Linked DNA regions of Variovorax paradoxus EPS. The protein of the gene in region 2 interacts with the protein of the main gene of each other region in a pairwise test. Links are inferred from orthologs where the notes say so. Each region holds a gene or a part of one and is shown on either strand. Other genes may lie near its edges.

Region 1 (2,991 bases), 3.0 Mb from region 2 along the record:
GGCTACGTGCAGCAGAACGCCGCGCGGCTTGGTTTCGTGACAGGCATCATCCCGGGGCGCATGGTGCTGCCGACCGGTGAAGCCGGCTTGCCGCCGATCCTCGGGCTGGCCTTCGATACGCAGGCAGCGCTGGCCGACGATCCGGCGCAATCGGCCATCCGCGAACTCAGCCTGAGCCTGGACGTGCCGCAGGTCGATCGCGCCGAAGAGCCGTTCCGCCGCATGCGCGAAGCCGCCGCCACGCTCGCGCGCGAGATGGACGGTGTCGTGACCGACAGCGACGGTCAGTTGTTGCGCGACGAGACGATGGACGTCATCGGCAACGACCTCGAGCAGCTCTACGACACGCTCGATGCACGTGATCTCGCGGCGGGTTCACCGCTCGCACGGCGCCTCTTCAGCTAACTCCGACCTTCGGGAGACACCCACATGACGACGCGCGACGAAGCGGCACGCGAAGCCGCCGCACTGAGCGAACAGCTTCACAAGCACGCCCACCTCTATTACGTGCTCGACGCGCCCGAGCTGCCCGACGCCGAGTACGACAAGCTCTTCCAGCGACTGCAGGCCCTGGAGACTGAATTTCCCGAGCTGCGCACGCCCGATTCGCCGACGCAGCGCGTGGGCGGCAAGGTGCTCGACGGTTTCACCAAGGTGCGCCACAAGGTGCCGATGCTGTCGATCCGTACCGAGACCGACATCACGCCGGGCGGCGCCAGTGCCTTCGATGCGCGTGTGCGCAAGGAGTTGGGCCTGGCCGAGGACGGTCCGCAGGTGTCATATGTGTGCGAGCTCAAGTTCGACGGCCTCGCCATGAACCTGCGCTACGAAGACGGCGTGCTGGTGCAGGCGGCGACGCGCGGCGACGGCGAGGTCGGCGAAGACGTCACGCAGAACATCCGCACGGTGCGCGAAATTCCGCTGCGGCTCAGCGGCAAGGCGCCGCCCGTGGTCGAGGTGCGCGGCGAGGTCTACATGAAGCGTGCCGATTTCGACGCGCTCAACGAACGCCAGCGCGAGAAGATCGCGGCCGGCCAGAAGAACGAGAAGATCTTCGTGAATCCGCGCAATGCGGCGGCCGGCGCGGTGCGGCAACTCGATCCGGCGATTGCCGCGGCGCGGCCGCTGAGCTTCTTCGCGTACGGCCTGGGCGAAGTCACGCCGGCCGCAGAAGGCGGGCCGGATTGCCCGACCCAGTTCGACTGGCTGCAGCAGTTCCATGCCTGGGGTTTTCCGGTGGCCACGCAGACCGCGCGGGCGACCGGTGCCATCGAGCTGATCGCGTTCCACGAGAACATCGGCCGGCAGCGCGATGCCTTGCCTTACGACATCGACGGCGTGGTCTACAAGGTCGACAGCATCGAACTGCAGCGGCAACTGGGCTTTGTATCGCGCGAGCCGCGCTGGGCCGTGGCACATAAATACCCGGCGCAGGAGCAGCTGACCGACGTGCTCGGCATCGAGATCCAGGTCGGCCGCACCGGCAAGCTCACGCCGGTGGCCAAGCTCGCGCCGGTGTTCGTCGGCGGCGTGACCGTGACCAACGCCACGCTGCACAACGAGGACGAGGCCCGCCGCAAGGACGTGCGCGTGGGTGACACGGTCATCGTGCGGCGTGCCGGAGACGTGATTCCCGAAGTGGTCGGCGTGGTGCCCGAGAGCCTCGCCAAGCCAGAGGGCGAACGCGGCCCGGTCTTCACCATGCCTCACAAGTGCCCCGTGTGCGGCTCGGAAGCCGTGCGCGAAGAGGAAGAGGTCGATTACCGCTGCACCGGCGGGCTGTTCTGCGCGGCGCAGCGCAAGGAGGCCATCCTGCACTTCGCGGCGCGGCGCGCGGTCGATGTCGACGGGCTGGGCGACAGGCTGGTCGAGCAACTGGTGGATGCCAACCTCATCCGCACCTTGCCCGATCTCTACAAGCTCGGATTCACCACGCTCGCGGGGCTGGACCGCATGGCCGAGAAGTCAGCCAAGAATCTGGTCGACGCACTCGAAGCGTCCAAGAAAACCACGCTGCCGCGCTTCCTGTTCGGGCTGGGTATCCGGCACGTGGGCGAAAGCACGGCGAAGGACCTGGCCAAGCATTTCGGCAAGCTCGACGCCATCATGGACGCGACCGAACAGCAGCTGCTCGAGGTCAACGACGTGGGGCCGGTGGTGGCGCAGAGCCTTCGCACCTTCTTCGACCAGCCGCACAACCGCGAGGTCGTCGAGCAACTGCGCGCCTGCGGGCTGACCTGGGAAGAGGGCGAGCCCGCAGCTCGCGCGCCCAAGCCTTTGGCGGGCCTGACCTTCGTGATCACCGGCACCCTTCCTACGCTGGGCCGCGACGAGGCGAAGGATAAATTGGAGGCAGCCGGGGCCAAGGTCGCCGGCTCCGTCAGCAAGAAGACCCATTACCTCGTGGCCGGCGAAGAAGCCGGCAGCAAGCTCGACAAGGCCCGGGAAATCGGGGTGGCGGTGATCGACGAGGCGCGTATGCTGGAGATTCTCGAGAACGGCATCACGGAATGAGAGCGCCACCGGCGGCCTCTTTACCGGCCGTTACCTAGCTTCATCGGAGCGCAGTCAACAGGGTCTACAACCTGGCGTTGAAAGACAACTGAAGGCCAACAAGGAGCCCCTCATGCAAAAAATTCGCGTTCTTGGTGCCAGCATTGCCCTCGGTGGCGTTGCGCTGCTGACGGGCTGCGTTGCGGTTCCCGGCGATCCGTACTACTCGGGTGGCTACTCGGACCCTTACTATTCGGATCCTGTCGTCGTTCAGCCGGCACCCGTCTACATCCAGGGCGGGGGCTACTACGATGGAGGCCGCTACTACGACCGGCGTCCCTATTACGGCCGGCCAGGCTACCCAGGCGTTCGACCCGGCTATCCGGCGGTTCGCCCCGGCGGGCCGCGTCCTGGCTGGGGCGGCGGTGGCCGCCCACCGGGCGGCGGAGCGATCGTGCCGCCCACGGGCAACACGGGCGTGTCGCCGCTGCCGCAGTA
Region 2 (3,293 bases):
GATCACGAACCGGTCGCGGTCTTCGCCCAGCACCACCAGCACCGCGTCGGCGGTCTTGGCGTCTTCCTTGGGCACCAGCGTCACCGTGCCGGCCGCGCGCAGGTCGCGCCGAATCTGGTTGATCAGCGCGGAATTGCCCTCCACCGACAGCGTCTTGAACGCGAAGACCGGCGCCTTGCGCAGCTCGAAGCCGCAGCCGGCCAGGCCCACACTGGCGCCCACGGCCGTCAAACCGAGGAGAAAGCCGCGGCGCGGCAACGAGGCATTGCGTTTGTTCATGCTTCTATCGTTTAGAGGACCACGTTGACCAGACGGCCGGGAACCACGATCACGCGCTTGGGCGGCGCGCCCTCGGCGAAGGCGACGAAGTCGTCGCAGGCGAGCGCGAGTTTCTCGATCTCGTCCTTGGAGGCGCCGGCCGGCACCAGCAGCTTGCCGCGCAGCTTGCCGTTGACCTGCAGCATGAGCTCGATCTCGTCCTGCACCAGCGCCTCGACGTCGACCGTCGGCCAGGCTGCGTCGAGCAGGCCGCCGAGGTCCTTGTCGTAGCCGAGTTCCGTCCAGAGCTGCTGGGCGATGTGCGGGGTGGCGGGGTACAGGCAGCGCAGCAGGATGCCGAAGCCCTCGCGCACCGCGGCCGCATCGCCCGCGCTGCCGTCGGGCTTGAAGCCTTCGAGCGCGTTCAGGAGCTTCATCGCGCCCGACACCACCGTGTTGTATTGCATGCGCTGGTAGTCGTAATCGACCTGGCGCAGCACCGTGTGCACCTCGCGGCGCAGCGCCTGGGCGGCCTTGCCGAACGCCTGCGTGCCGGCCTTGGCGGGGGCCACGTCTGCCTGCGTCACGCCGAAATTCCACACCCGGCGCAGGAACCGGTAGCTGCCTTCGACGGCCGCATCGTTCCACTCGAGCGTGGCTTCGGGCGGCGCGGTGAACATGGTGTACAGGCGCGCGGTGTCGGCGCCGTACTTCTCGATGAGGTCCTGCGGATCGACACCGTTGCGCTCGCTCTTGCCCATCTTGCCGACGCCGCCGTACTCGACCTTCGTGCCGTCGGCCGTGGTGCCGCCGGTGATGCGGCCCTGCGCATCGAGCACGGGCGTCACTTCCAAAGGCGGGAAGTAGTCCTTGCCGCCCTTCTCGTTGCGCTTGTAGAAGATGTGGTTGAGCACCATCCCCTGCGTCAGCAGCTTGGCGAAGGGCTCGTCGGCCTTCACAAGGCCCAGGTCGCGCATCACCTTGGTCCAGAAGCGCGCGTAGAGCAAGTGAAGAATCGCGTGCTCGATGCCGCCGATGTACTGGTCCATGGGCATCCAGTAATCAGCGCCCTCGGCGACCATGGCCTGGTCGTTCTTCGGGTCACAGTAGCGCATGAAGTACCACGACGAATCCACGAAGGTGTCCATCGTGTCGGTCTCGCGCCGCGCGGCCTTGCCGCACACCGGGCACACCACGCCGGCGTGAAAGCCTTCGTGCTTGTTCAGCGGGTTGCCCGAGCCGTCCGGCACGCAGTCGGTGGGCAGCACCACGGGCAGGTCCTTCTCGGGGACCGGCACCGCGCCGTGTTCTTCGCAATGGATGATCGGGATCGGCGTGCCCCAGTAGCGCTGGCGGCTCACGCCCCAGTCGCGCAGGCGCCAGGTGGTCTGCAGTTCGCCGAGGCCCTTCTGGCCCAGCGCATGCGCCACGGCGGCCACGGCCTCCTTGTAGGTCATGCCGCTGAAGTTGTCGGAGTTGATGGTCACGCCGCGCTGCTTGTCGCCGTACCAGTCCTGCCACTTGTGATAGTCGAAGTGCGGCTCGTCATCGACCAGCACGACCTGGATGATCTCGATGCCGTACTTGTTGGCGAAGGCGAAGTCGCGCTCGTCGTGCGCGGGCACGCCCATCACGGCACCGTCGCCGTAGCCGATGAGCACGTAGTTGCCCACCCACACCGGCACCTGTTCCTCGGTAATCGGGTGCTTGACGGTCAGGCCCGTGGGCACGCCCTTCTTCTCCTGGGTGGCGAGCTCGGCCTCGGTGGTGCCGCCGTTCTTGCATTCCTCGATGAAGGCCGCGACCTTCGGATCGAGCGTGGCCGCGTGCGCAGCCAGCGGATGCTCTGGCGCCACGGCGCAGAAAGTGACGCCCATGATCGTGTCGGCGCGCGTGGTGAACACATACATGCGGCCGTCCTGGATGAGCTGGCCGCTCGCGTCCTGGATGTCGTGCGTGAAGGCGAAGCGCACGCCCTCGCTCTTGCCGATCCAGTTTTCCTGCATCAGCTTGACGCGCTCGGGCCAGCCCGGCAGCTTGTGCTGGGTGTGCTCGAGCAGTTCCTCGGCGTAGTCGCTGATCTTGAGGTAGTAGCCGGGAATCTCGCGGCGCTCGACCGTGGCGCCGGTGCGCCAGCCCTTGCCGTCGATCACCTGCTCGTTGGCCAGCACGGTCTGGTCGACCGGGTCCCAGTTCACGACTTGGGTCTTGCGGTAGGCGACGCCCTTCTCCAGCATCTTCAGGAACAGCCACTGGTTCCACTTGTAGTAGCTCGGATCGCAGGTGGCGATCTCGCGGCTCCAGTCGATCGCCAGGCCCATGGCCTGGAGCTGGCCGCGCATGTAGTCGATGTTCTCGTAGGTCCACTTGGCCGGCGGAACCCCGTTTTTCAGGGCCGCGTTCTCGGCCGGCAGGCCGAAGGCGTCCCAGCCCATGGGCATCAGCACGTTGTAGCCGCTCATGCGCAGATAGCGCGTGAGCATGTCGTTGATCGTGTAGTTGCGCACGTGGCCCATGTGCAGCTTGCCGCTGGGGTACGGCAGCATCGAGCAGGCGTAGTACTTCTTGCGGCTCGCGTCTTCGGTGACGCGGTAGGCATCGGCGGCGCTCCATTGCGCCTGGGCAGCGGACTCGACGTCGCTGGGTTTGTAGCTGGGGTTCATGTCGGTACGGCAAGAGCCCGGCACGGGGTAGCCGGGGAAGGCGGATTATCGCGCCGGAGCGAAGTCCCCCCGGGGGCTTTGCGTGCTTCCGGCCGCTTTGCCCTCCCGCAAGGGCCGGCCGGCGCCTCAGCCGCGTTCGCCAGGCGGCGGCGCGGGCGTCCATTCGTCGCCGAACAGCTCGGGCTCGCTGTAGGCCTCGAGGTTGGCGAAGTGGTGATCGAAATCCTCGCGATAGAACAGGCTCGCGATACCGCTCGCAAGCCGCTTGGCACCGTCGCTGATCGCTGGAATGTCGCCCGACACCGTGCCGTGCGAGAGCGCCGCGGGGTAGCAAAAGCAATGGATGCGCTCGAGCCCCGGGCACTCGCCCGG

Evidence for each region.
Region 1: the proteins of leuS (region 2) and ligA interact in binary tests that used the Escherichia coli proteins (3 or more experiments, as listed by UniProt). The link is inferred for Variovorax paradoxus EPS from one-to-one orthologs.

The regions. Positions count from the first base shown.
Region 1 is NC_014931.1:3,470,032-3,473,022, reverse strand. The notes cover bases 71-2,971. They hold ligA (NAD-dependent DNA ligase LigA), read left to right. Parts: upstream 71-429; coding sequence 430-2,514; downstream 2,515-2,971. Other genes in these bases: VARPA_RS16060 (hypothetical protein), read left to right, coding at 2,627-2,971; VARPA_RS16070 (cell division protein ZipA C-terminal FtsZ-binding domain-containing protein), read left to right, coding at 71-405. Also shown: more of VARPA_RS16070, read left to right, coding at 1-70; more of VARPA_RS16060, read left to right, coding at 2,972-2,991. UniProt on the Escherichia coli protein: DNA ligase that catalyzes the formation of phosphodiester linkages between 5'-phosphoryl and 3'-hydroxyl groups in double-stranded DNA using NAD as a coenzyme and as the energy source for the reaction.
Region 2 is NC_014931.1:480,236-483,528, reverse strand. Bases 91-3,293 are described here. They hold leuS (leucine--tRNA ligase), read right to left. Parts: upstream 2,922-3,293; coding sequence 291-2,921; downstream 91-290. Other genes in these bases: VARPA_RS02225 (NAD(P)-binding domain-containing protein), read right to left, coding at 3,048-3,293; lptE (LPS assembly lipoprotein LptE), read right to left, coding at 91-279. Also shown: more of lptE, read right to left, coding at 1-90.